2 regions of the Pseudomonas tremae genome follow, and region 2 is predicted to be linked to the other one. Evidence: predicted binding sites of a transcription regulator. Region 2 holds the regulator's gene; the other holds the start of a gene.
What was found. The regulator FliA, encoded in region 2, starts transcription of late flagellar genes. The targets are predictions, from matches to a motif close to CTAAAGTTTNNNNNNNNNNNGCCGNTAA.
Positions count from the first base shown of each region.

Region 1: I9H09_RS14595 (methyl-accepting chemotaxis protein) is a predicted target of FliA. The motif match lies at 1,671-1,698, and genes of this name have one in related genera.

Region 1 is NZ_CP066270.1:3,213,340-3,216,708, reverse strand. Features, by position in the region: gene I9H09_RS14600 (MFS transporter) at 32-1,354, shown strand; gene I9H09_RS14595 (methyl-accepting chemotaxis protein) at 1,803-3,369, shown strand, end outside.
Region 2 is NZ_CP066270.1:1,888,816-1,892,184, reverse strand. Features, by position in the region: gene I9H09_RS08770 (chemotaxis protein CheA) at 1-33, opposite strand, end outside; gene I9H09_RS08765 (protein phosphatase CheZ) at 66-851, opposite strand; gene I9H09_RS08760 (chemotaxis response regulator CheY) at 871-1,245, opposite strand; gene fliA (RNA polymerase sigma factor FliA) at 1,500-2,240, opposite strand; gene fleN (flagellar synthesis regulator FleN) at 2,237-3,070, opposite strand; gene flhF (flagellar biosynthesis GTPase FlhF) at 3,186-3,369, opposite strand, start outside.

The sequences.
Region 1 (3,369 bases), 1.3 Mb from region 2:
AGGGCGTGTGCTACACGCCTGGAGATTTCCCATGCCAAATAACAAGAATGCATCGCTGGGCAAGATTCATCGATTTTCGTGGGTGTCGTTGTTGGTGTGCTGGATGATCTGGATTTTGAACGCCTATGATCGCGAGATCGTATTGCGCCTGGGCCCGACTATTTCCAAACATTTCGAATTGTCTGCAGATCAGTGGGGGACGGTGGCCACTGTCGCCATGCTGGCCTTGGCGGTTCTCGACATTCCGGGTTCTATCTGGAGTGACCGTTACGGCGGCGGCTGGAAGCGGGCGCGTTTCCAGGTGCCACTGGTGCTGGGCTATACCGCGCTGTCCTTCCTCTCGGGTTTCAAGGGGTTGAGTGGCAGCCTGGCCAGTTTCATTGCCTTGCGGGTAGGGGTGAATCTGGGCGCTGGCTGGGGCGAGCCGGTCGGTGTCAGCAACACTGCTGAATGGTGGCCCGTGGAGCGTCGTGGGTTTGCGTTGGGCGCCCACCACACCGGTTACCCCATAGGTGCGATGCTCAGCGGCATTGTCGCCAGCTTTGTGATAACCACATTTGGTGAGGAAAACTGGCGTTACGTGTTCTTTTTCGCCTTCGTAGTGGCTCTGCCGTTGATGATTTTCTGGGCGCGCTACTCGACGGCCGAGCGTATCACCAAGCTGTATGTGGACATTGCTGCCAAAGGCATGACCCCGCCGGACAGCACACCGTCGACCAACGTCAAAGGTCAGGTCTGGAAGTCGGTCAAAGCAACGTTGAGTAACCGCAACATTGCCCTGACTGCCGGTAATACCCTGCTCACGCAAGTGGTTTATATGGGCGTGAATATTGTCCTGCCTGCCTATCTGTACAACATCCTCAACCTGTCGTTGGCTGAATCGGCTGGCATGAGCGTCGTATTCACCCTGACCGGGATTCTCGGGCAACTGATCTGGCCGTCGTTGTCGGACATCATCGGCCGACGCATTACCTTGATCATCTGCGGGGTATGGATGGCAGTCAGCGTCGGTGCCTTTTACTTTGCCAACACCATACTGATCGTCATCGCGGTGCAGTTGCTGTTCGGTCTGGTGGCCAACGCGGTCTGGCCTATCTACTACGCGGTCGCGTCCGATTCTGCGCAACCTTCGGCGACATCGACTGCCAATGGCATCATCACCACCGCGATGTTCATCGGCGGCGGTATTGCTCCGGTATTGATGGGAACCCTGATATCCATGGGCGGCGGCTGGAGCAGCCTCAGTGGTTACACCGTGTGCTTCTTCGTGATGGCTGGCTGCGCATTGGGCGGGGCGTTTCTGCAACTATTTTCACATCGCCCCGAATCGCTGACAGTGCAGCGGAGCGTGTGATGTTTCCACGTCCCGAGCTCTTGGGTTCGGGACGTGCCAGTGCTGAAGCACCTGTTCTGCAAAAGTGCCCACTTTTCGGGGCGACACTGCCCGTCCGCGATCTCATTAGTTGCTCTATACGCGACATGGTCAGCGTCGTAAACGGGATGTGTGGCGTTTTTTGGTCGGAAATTTGACATCTCGAACTGTCAAATTATTGGAGTTTCCATAGCTGAAATTCTGTAAATGCTAATTATAATTAAATTTATTTATCTATATTTATCAATGAGTTATCTTGAATTAGAGCTTTTATTCAGCGTCAGTGCAGATGCCGCCTCTAAAGTTACTGAGCAAGCGGGCGAAATGGGTAATATCCAAATGATATTATTCGCGTGAAATGGTTCAACGCATTTTTGCGAGTGATTACGCCCATGCAAGCCACGGAACGGCTATGTTCAGGATCGACATCATGTTCAGCAAACTCAGTATCTCGCAAAAGCTCTATTTCAGTTTTGTCGCGATAGTCATACTTATTGCCGTGCTGGTAGCCAGTGCTTACAGAGGCTTCGAGCAGGTAGAAGACGCCACCAACAACAACGTCCACACTTATCAAGTGCTGAGCGACGCACAGTTGGCTCTTGAGCAACTGATCAACATCGAGACAGGCATGCGAGGCTTCGTCATCGCGTCGAAAGACACATTTCTCGAGCCGTTGGTAGCGGGTCAGCGGCGCTTTGCTGAAGAACTTGATTCGCTCAAGCGCCTGACATCTGATAATGCCGAACAACAGCGTCGTCTGGCCACTCTGGGGGAGACCCAGAAGCGCTGGATGGATGAGGACATCAACCCGATCATCGCCCTGCGTCGTGACCTGACCGCACGCAATATGCCGGATGACGAACTGGATGCGCGCATTACCTCCGGTGCCGACAAAGCCAAGATGGACGGCATGCGCGCTATTCTGAGCGAAATCAGCGCTGTCGAAAACAAGCTGCTGGTGGTAAGGACCCAAGACATGGTGGACGCCAAACATCTCGCCATCATGATCCTCATGTGTGGCGGCCTTGCAGCGGCTGTCCTCGCGGGAATCCTGGCTACTTTATTGGGTCGCAGCACTACCGCACGCCTGCAGCTGGCTATTGATGCTGCAACTGCCATTGCCAATGGCAAGCTCGACACCGTGATCGATACCAGCAGCCATGACGAACTGCCGAAAGCCTTTGACCGCATGCAGAATCGCTTGCGCGAAATGATTCATCAGATCAGCCAGGCAGCCAATCAGTTGGTAGTTGCCGTGCAACAGATTTCCGGCGCATCCGAGCAACTTTCCGGCGCAATCCAGGAACAGTCGACGTCCGCCTCAATGATGGCGGCTACCATCGAAGAACTGACTGTCAGCATCCACCACGTTTCCGAAAACGCCGACGAGGCCCACCAGCTCGCCAGTCGTTCGGGCCAGCAGTCCAAAGATGGTGCGCAGGTCATCGAAAGTACGCTGTCCAGCATGAACGGCATCGCCAAGACCGTGCAGCTTTCTTCTACACAGGTTGCAGGCCTGGGTCAGCATTCCGAGCATATCTCGTCGATCATCAGTGTGATTCAAGGTATTGCCGACCAGACCAACCTGTTGGCGCTCAACGCTGCCATCGAAGCCGCACGTGCCGGCGAGCAGGGTCGCGGCTTCGCGGTTGTTGCCGACGAAGTTCGCCTGCTGGCGCAAAACACTGGCAAGTCCACCAAGGAAATCGCCGGCATGATCGAGAAGATCCAGGCGGGTGTACGTGAAACAGTCGAAAGCATGCGCAGCGGTGTTCAAGAAGTTAACCAGGGCGTCGAAATGGCTGGCACGGCTGGTCAAGCCATCATCGAAATCCGCGACAGCTCGAGCAAGGTTCTACAAGTGGTCGATCAGATATCGTTCGCATTGCGCGAGCAGACGGTCGCCAGTCAGGATGTAGCGCGCAACGTCGAGCGTTCTGCGCAGATGGCTGAGCAGAACAACATGTCGGTGCAGGAACTGCTCAAAACCAGCGGCG
Region 2 (3,369 bases):
CTGAAGGATTTCTTCATCGGCGCCGAAGCTCATGGGGTGCTCCCTAAATTAACCGTCAACAGACCTTAGAAGCCGAGGCTCGATAGCAGATCGTCTACATCATCCTGTCCGGATACGACGTCTTCACGTTTATCGGCATGAATCTGCGGACCTTCACCCTTGGCGAGATGTTTTTTAGGATCTTTTTCTGCAAGGATGGATTCTTCGTCATGTTCGATGCCTGCGAAGCGATCGACATGGCTGGCCATGAGCACCAGCTTGAGCAGATTGCTCTCAACTTCAGTGACCAGCTGCGTAACGCGCTTGATCACCTGACCCGTAAGGTCCTGATAATCCTGAGCAAGCAGAATATCGTTGAGATGGCCGGCAACCTGGTGGGTTTCCTTTTCGGTGCGCGTCAGAAAACCGTCGACTCGCTTGGCCAGCTCGCGAAACTCTTCAGCGCTGATTTCGCGGCGCATGAAACGCCCCCAATCCTCGCTCAAAGCCTTGGCGTCGGAACTCAGGCCATTCATGACCGGCGTACTTTCCTCGACCAGGTCCATCGTGCGGTTGGCTGCGTTCTCGGTCAGCCTGACTACGTACGACAGGCGTTCGGTGGCGTCGGTGATTTGCGACACTTCCTCGGCCTGAGGCATGTGCGGATCGATATGAAAGTTGACGATTGCACTGTGAAGCTCACGCGTCAGCTTGCCCACTTCCTGATAAAGGCCGCGGTCACGTGTCTGATTGAGCTCATGGATCAGTTGCACAGCCTCGCCGAAACGACCCTTTTCAAGGCTGGTAACGAGTTCCTGCGCGTGTCTTTTTAGGGTCGACTCAAAGTCGGCCATCGAATCATTGTTATCCATAGCGCCCTCGCGGCATGCATCAGCTATTGACGCGGTCAAAGATCTTTTCGATCTTCTCTTTCAGCGCTTGAGCCGTGAATGGCTTGACTACATAACCGTTCACCCCGGCCTGAGCAGCTTCAATGATCTGCTCACGCTTGGCTTCTGCAGTGACCATCAGCACGGGAAGATTCTTGAGGCGATCATCCGCACGGACCTGACGCAACAGATCGATACCGGACATGCCAGGCATGTTCCAGTCGGTCACCAGAAAGTCAAAGGCACCGCTTTGCAGCATCGGCAGTGCGGTCAGACCATCATCCGCTTCCGATGTGTTGGTAAACCCCAGATCACGCAAAAGGTTCTTGATGATCCGCCGCATCGTTGAGAAGTCATCAACGATGAGGATTTTCATGTTCTTGTCCAATTCGACCTCCAAGCAGTCTTTAACGCATTCAGCACCTGAACACGCTGTTCACTCAATACTGGCACAGCACACCTCCAGCTATACGAAACGACGACGGGCTTGGCACAACGACAGGCAAAGACCTTGAACGAAAGCCCATCGAGACAATGTTCGATGGGCTTGCGTCTCGTTCATCCTGTTACCACGTAACGCTTTGCACAGCCGGCATGCAGACAACTCGCGACTTGCGTCGCGGATTGCCGTCAACGCGCTCGCCACTCCCCCAAACGCCCTCGCAAACGAGCTGCGCACTGGCTGTGTAACTGACTGACTCGAGATTCGCTGACCCCAAGAACCTCTCCGATTTCCTTGAGATTCAGCTCTTCGTCGTAGTACAGCGCCAATACCAGACGCTCACGCTCTGGCAGATTGGCAATTGCATCGGCCAACGCAGCCTGGAAGCGCTCGTCTTCCAGATCGCGCGACGGCTCAAGCGAACCGCTTGCACCGTCCTCGTGCAGCCCTTCATGATCCCCGTCCTGCAAAAGGTCGTCGAAACTGAAAAGGCGGCTGCCCAAGGTGTCATTCAAAATCCCGTAATAATCATCAAGACTCAACTGGAGTTCGGCAGCAACCTCGTGATCTTTAGCGTCACGACCGGTTTTAGCTTCAATTGCCCGAATTGCGTCACTGACCATGCGCGTATTGCGGTGTACCGAACGCGGAGCCCAGTCACCCTTGCGGACCTCATCGAGCATCGCACCACGGATACGAATGCCGGCATAGGTCTCGAAGCTCGCACCCTTGGTGGAGTCATATTTGGTAGAGACTTCAAGCAGACCGATCATGCCGGCCTGGATCAGATCCTCGACCTGCACGCTGGCTGGCAAACGCGCCAGCAAGTGGTAGGCAATGCGCTTGACCAAAGGCGCATAGCGCTCGATCAGCTCATATTGTGAGTTCCGAGAAGTCTTGCTGTACATCTGGTAGCCGCTCGCAGTCATTGCACAGGCCCCGCACTGGTCTGGTGAACGAGTCGCTCAACGAAGAACTCGAGATGACCCCGCGGATTGGCCGGCAACGGCCAGGTATCAACCTTCTGGGCAATAGCCTTGAACGCCAGTGCACATTTGGAACGCGGGAATGCTTCGTAGACGGCACGCTGTTTCTGCACGGCCTTGCGCACGCATTCGTCATACGGCACAGCGCCTACATACTGCAGGGCAACATCAAGAAAACGGTCTGTCACTTTGGTGAGCTTGGCGAACAGGTTGCGCCCTTCCTGAGGGCTCTGAGCCATGTTGGCCAGGACCCGGAAGCGGTTCATGTCGTAGTCGCGGTTGAGCAGTTTGATCAGGGCGTAGGCATCGGTGATCGACGTGGGCTCGTCGCACACCACCAGCAGCACTTCCTGAGCAGCGCGCACAAAGCTCACCACTGATTCGCCAATACCGGCAGCCGTGTCGATCACCAGTACGTCGAGATTGTCGCCAATATCGCTGAACGCCTGGATCAGACCGGCATGCTGGGCCGGAGACAGATGCACCATGCTCTGGGTGCCGGAAGCTGCAGGCACGATACGAACCCCGCCCGGCCCCTGCAATAGAACATCGCGCAGTTCGCAGCGACCCTCTATGACATCGGCAAGCGTGCGCTTCGGCGTCAGGCCCAGCAAGACGTCGACATTGGCCAGACCAAGATCGGCATCAAGCAGCATAACGCGCCGGCCAAGCTCGGCGAGGGCCAGTGAGAGGTTCACTGACACGTTAGTCTTACCGACGCCACCTTTGCCGCCGGTCACCGCGATCACCTGTACGGGATGCATGCTGCCCATGTTATTTCTTTACCTTGTCTTGCGTAGACCGAAACCACACCGAGAACCGCACATTCACTAATGAACAATGCCAGGCAGACCGTTGATGCAGGGACATTTCAATAATATCCATCACTTAACCCACTCTCTTGCCAGGGGTGTGATAGAGGTCGGCAAACATATCAGCCATCGCTTCCTCGCTCGGCTCATCCTGCATCTGAACGCTCACCGCACGGCTAACCAGTTGGTGACGGCGTGGAATATGCAGATCTTCAGGAATACGTGGACCGTCCGTCAGGTAGGCCACTGGTAGTTCGTGA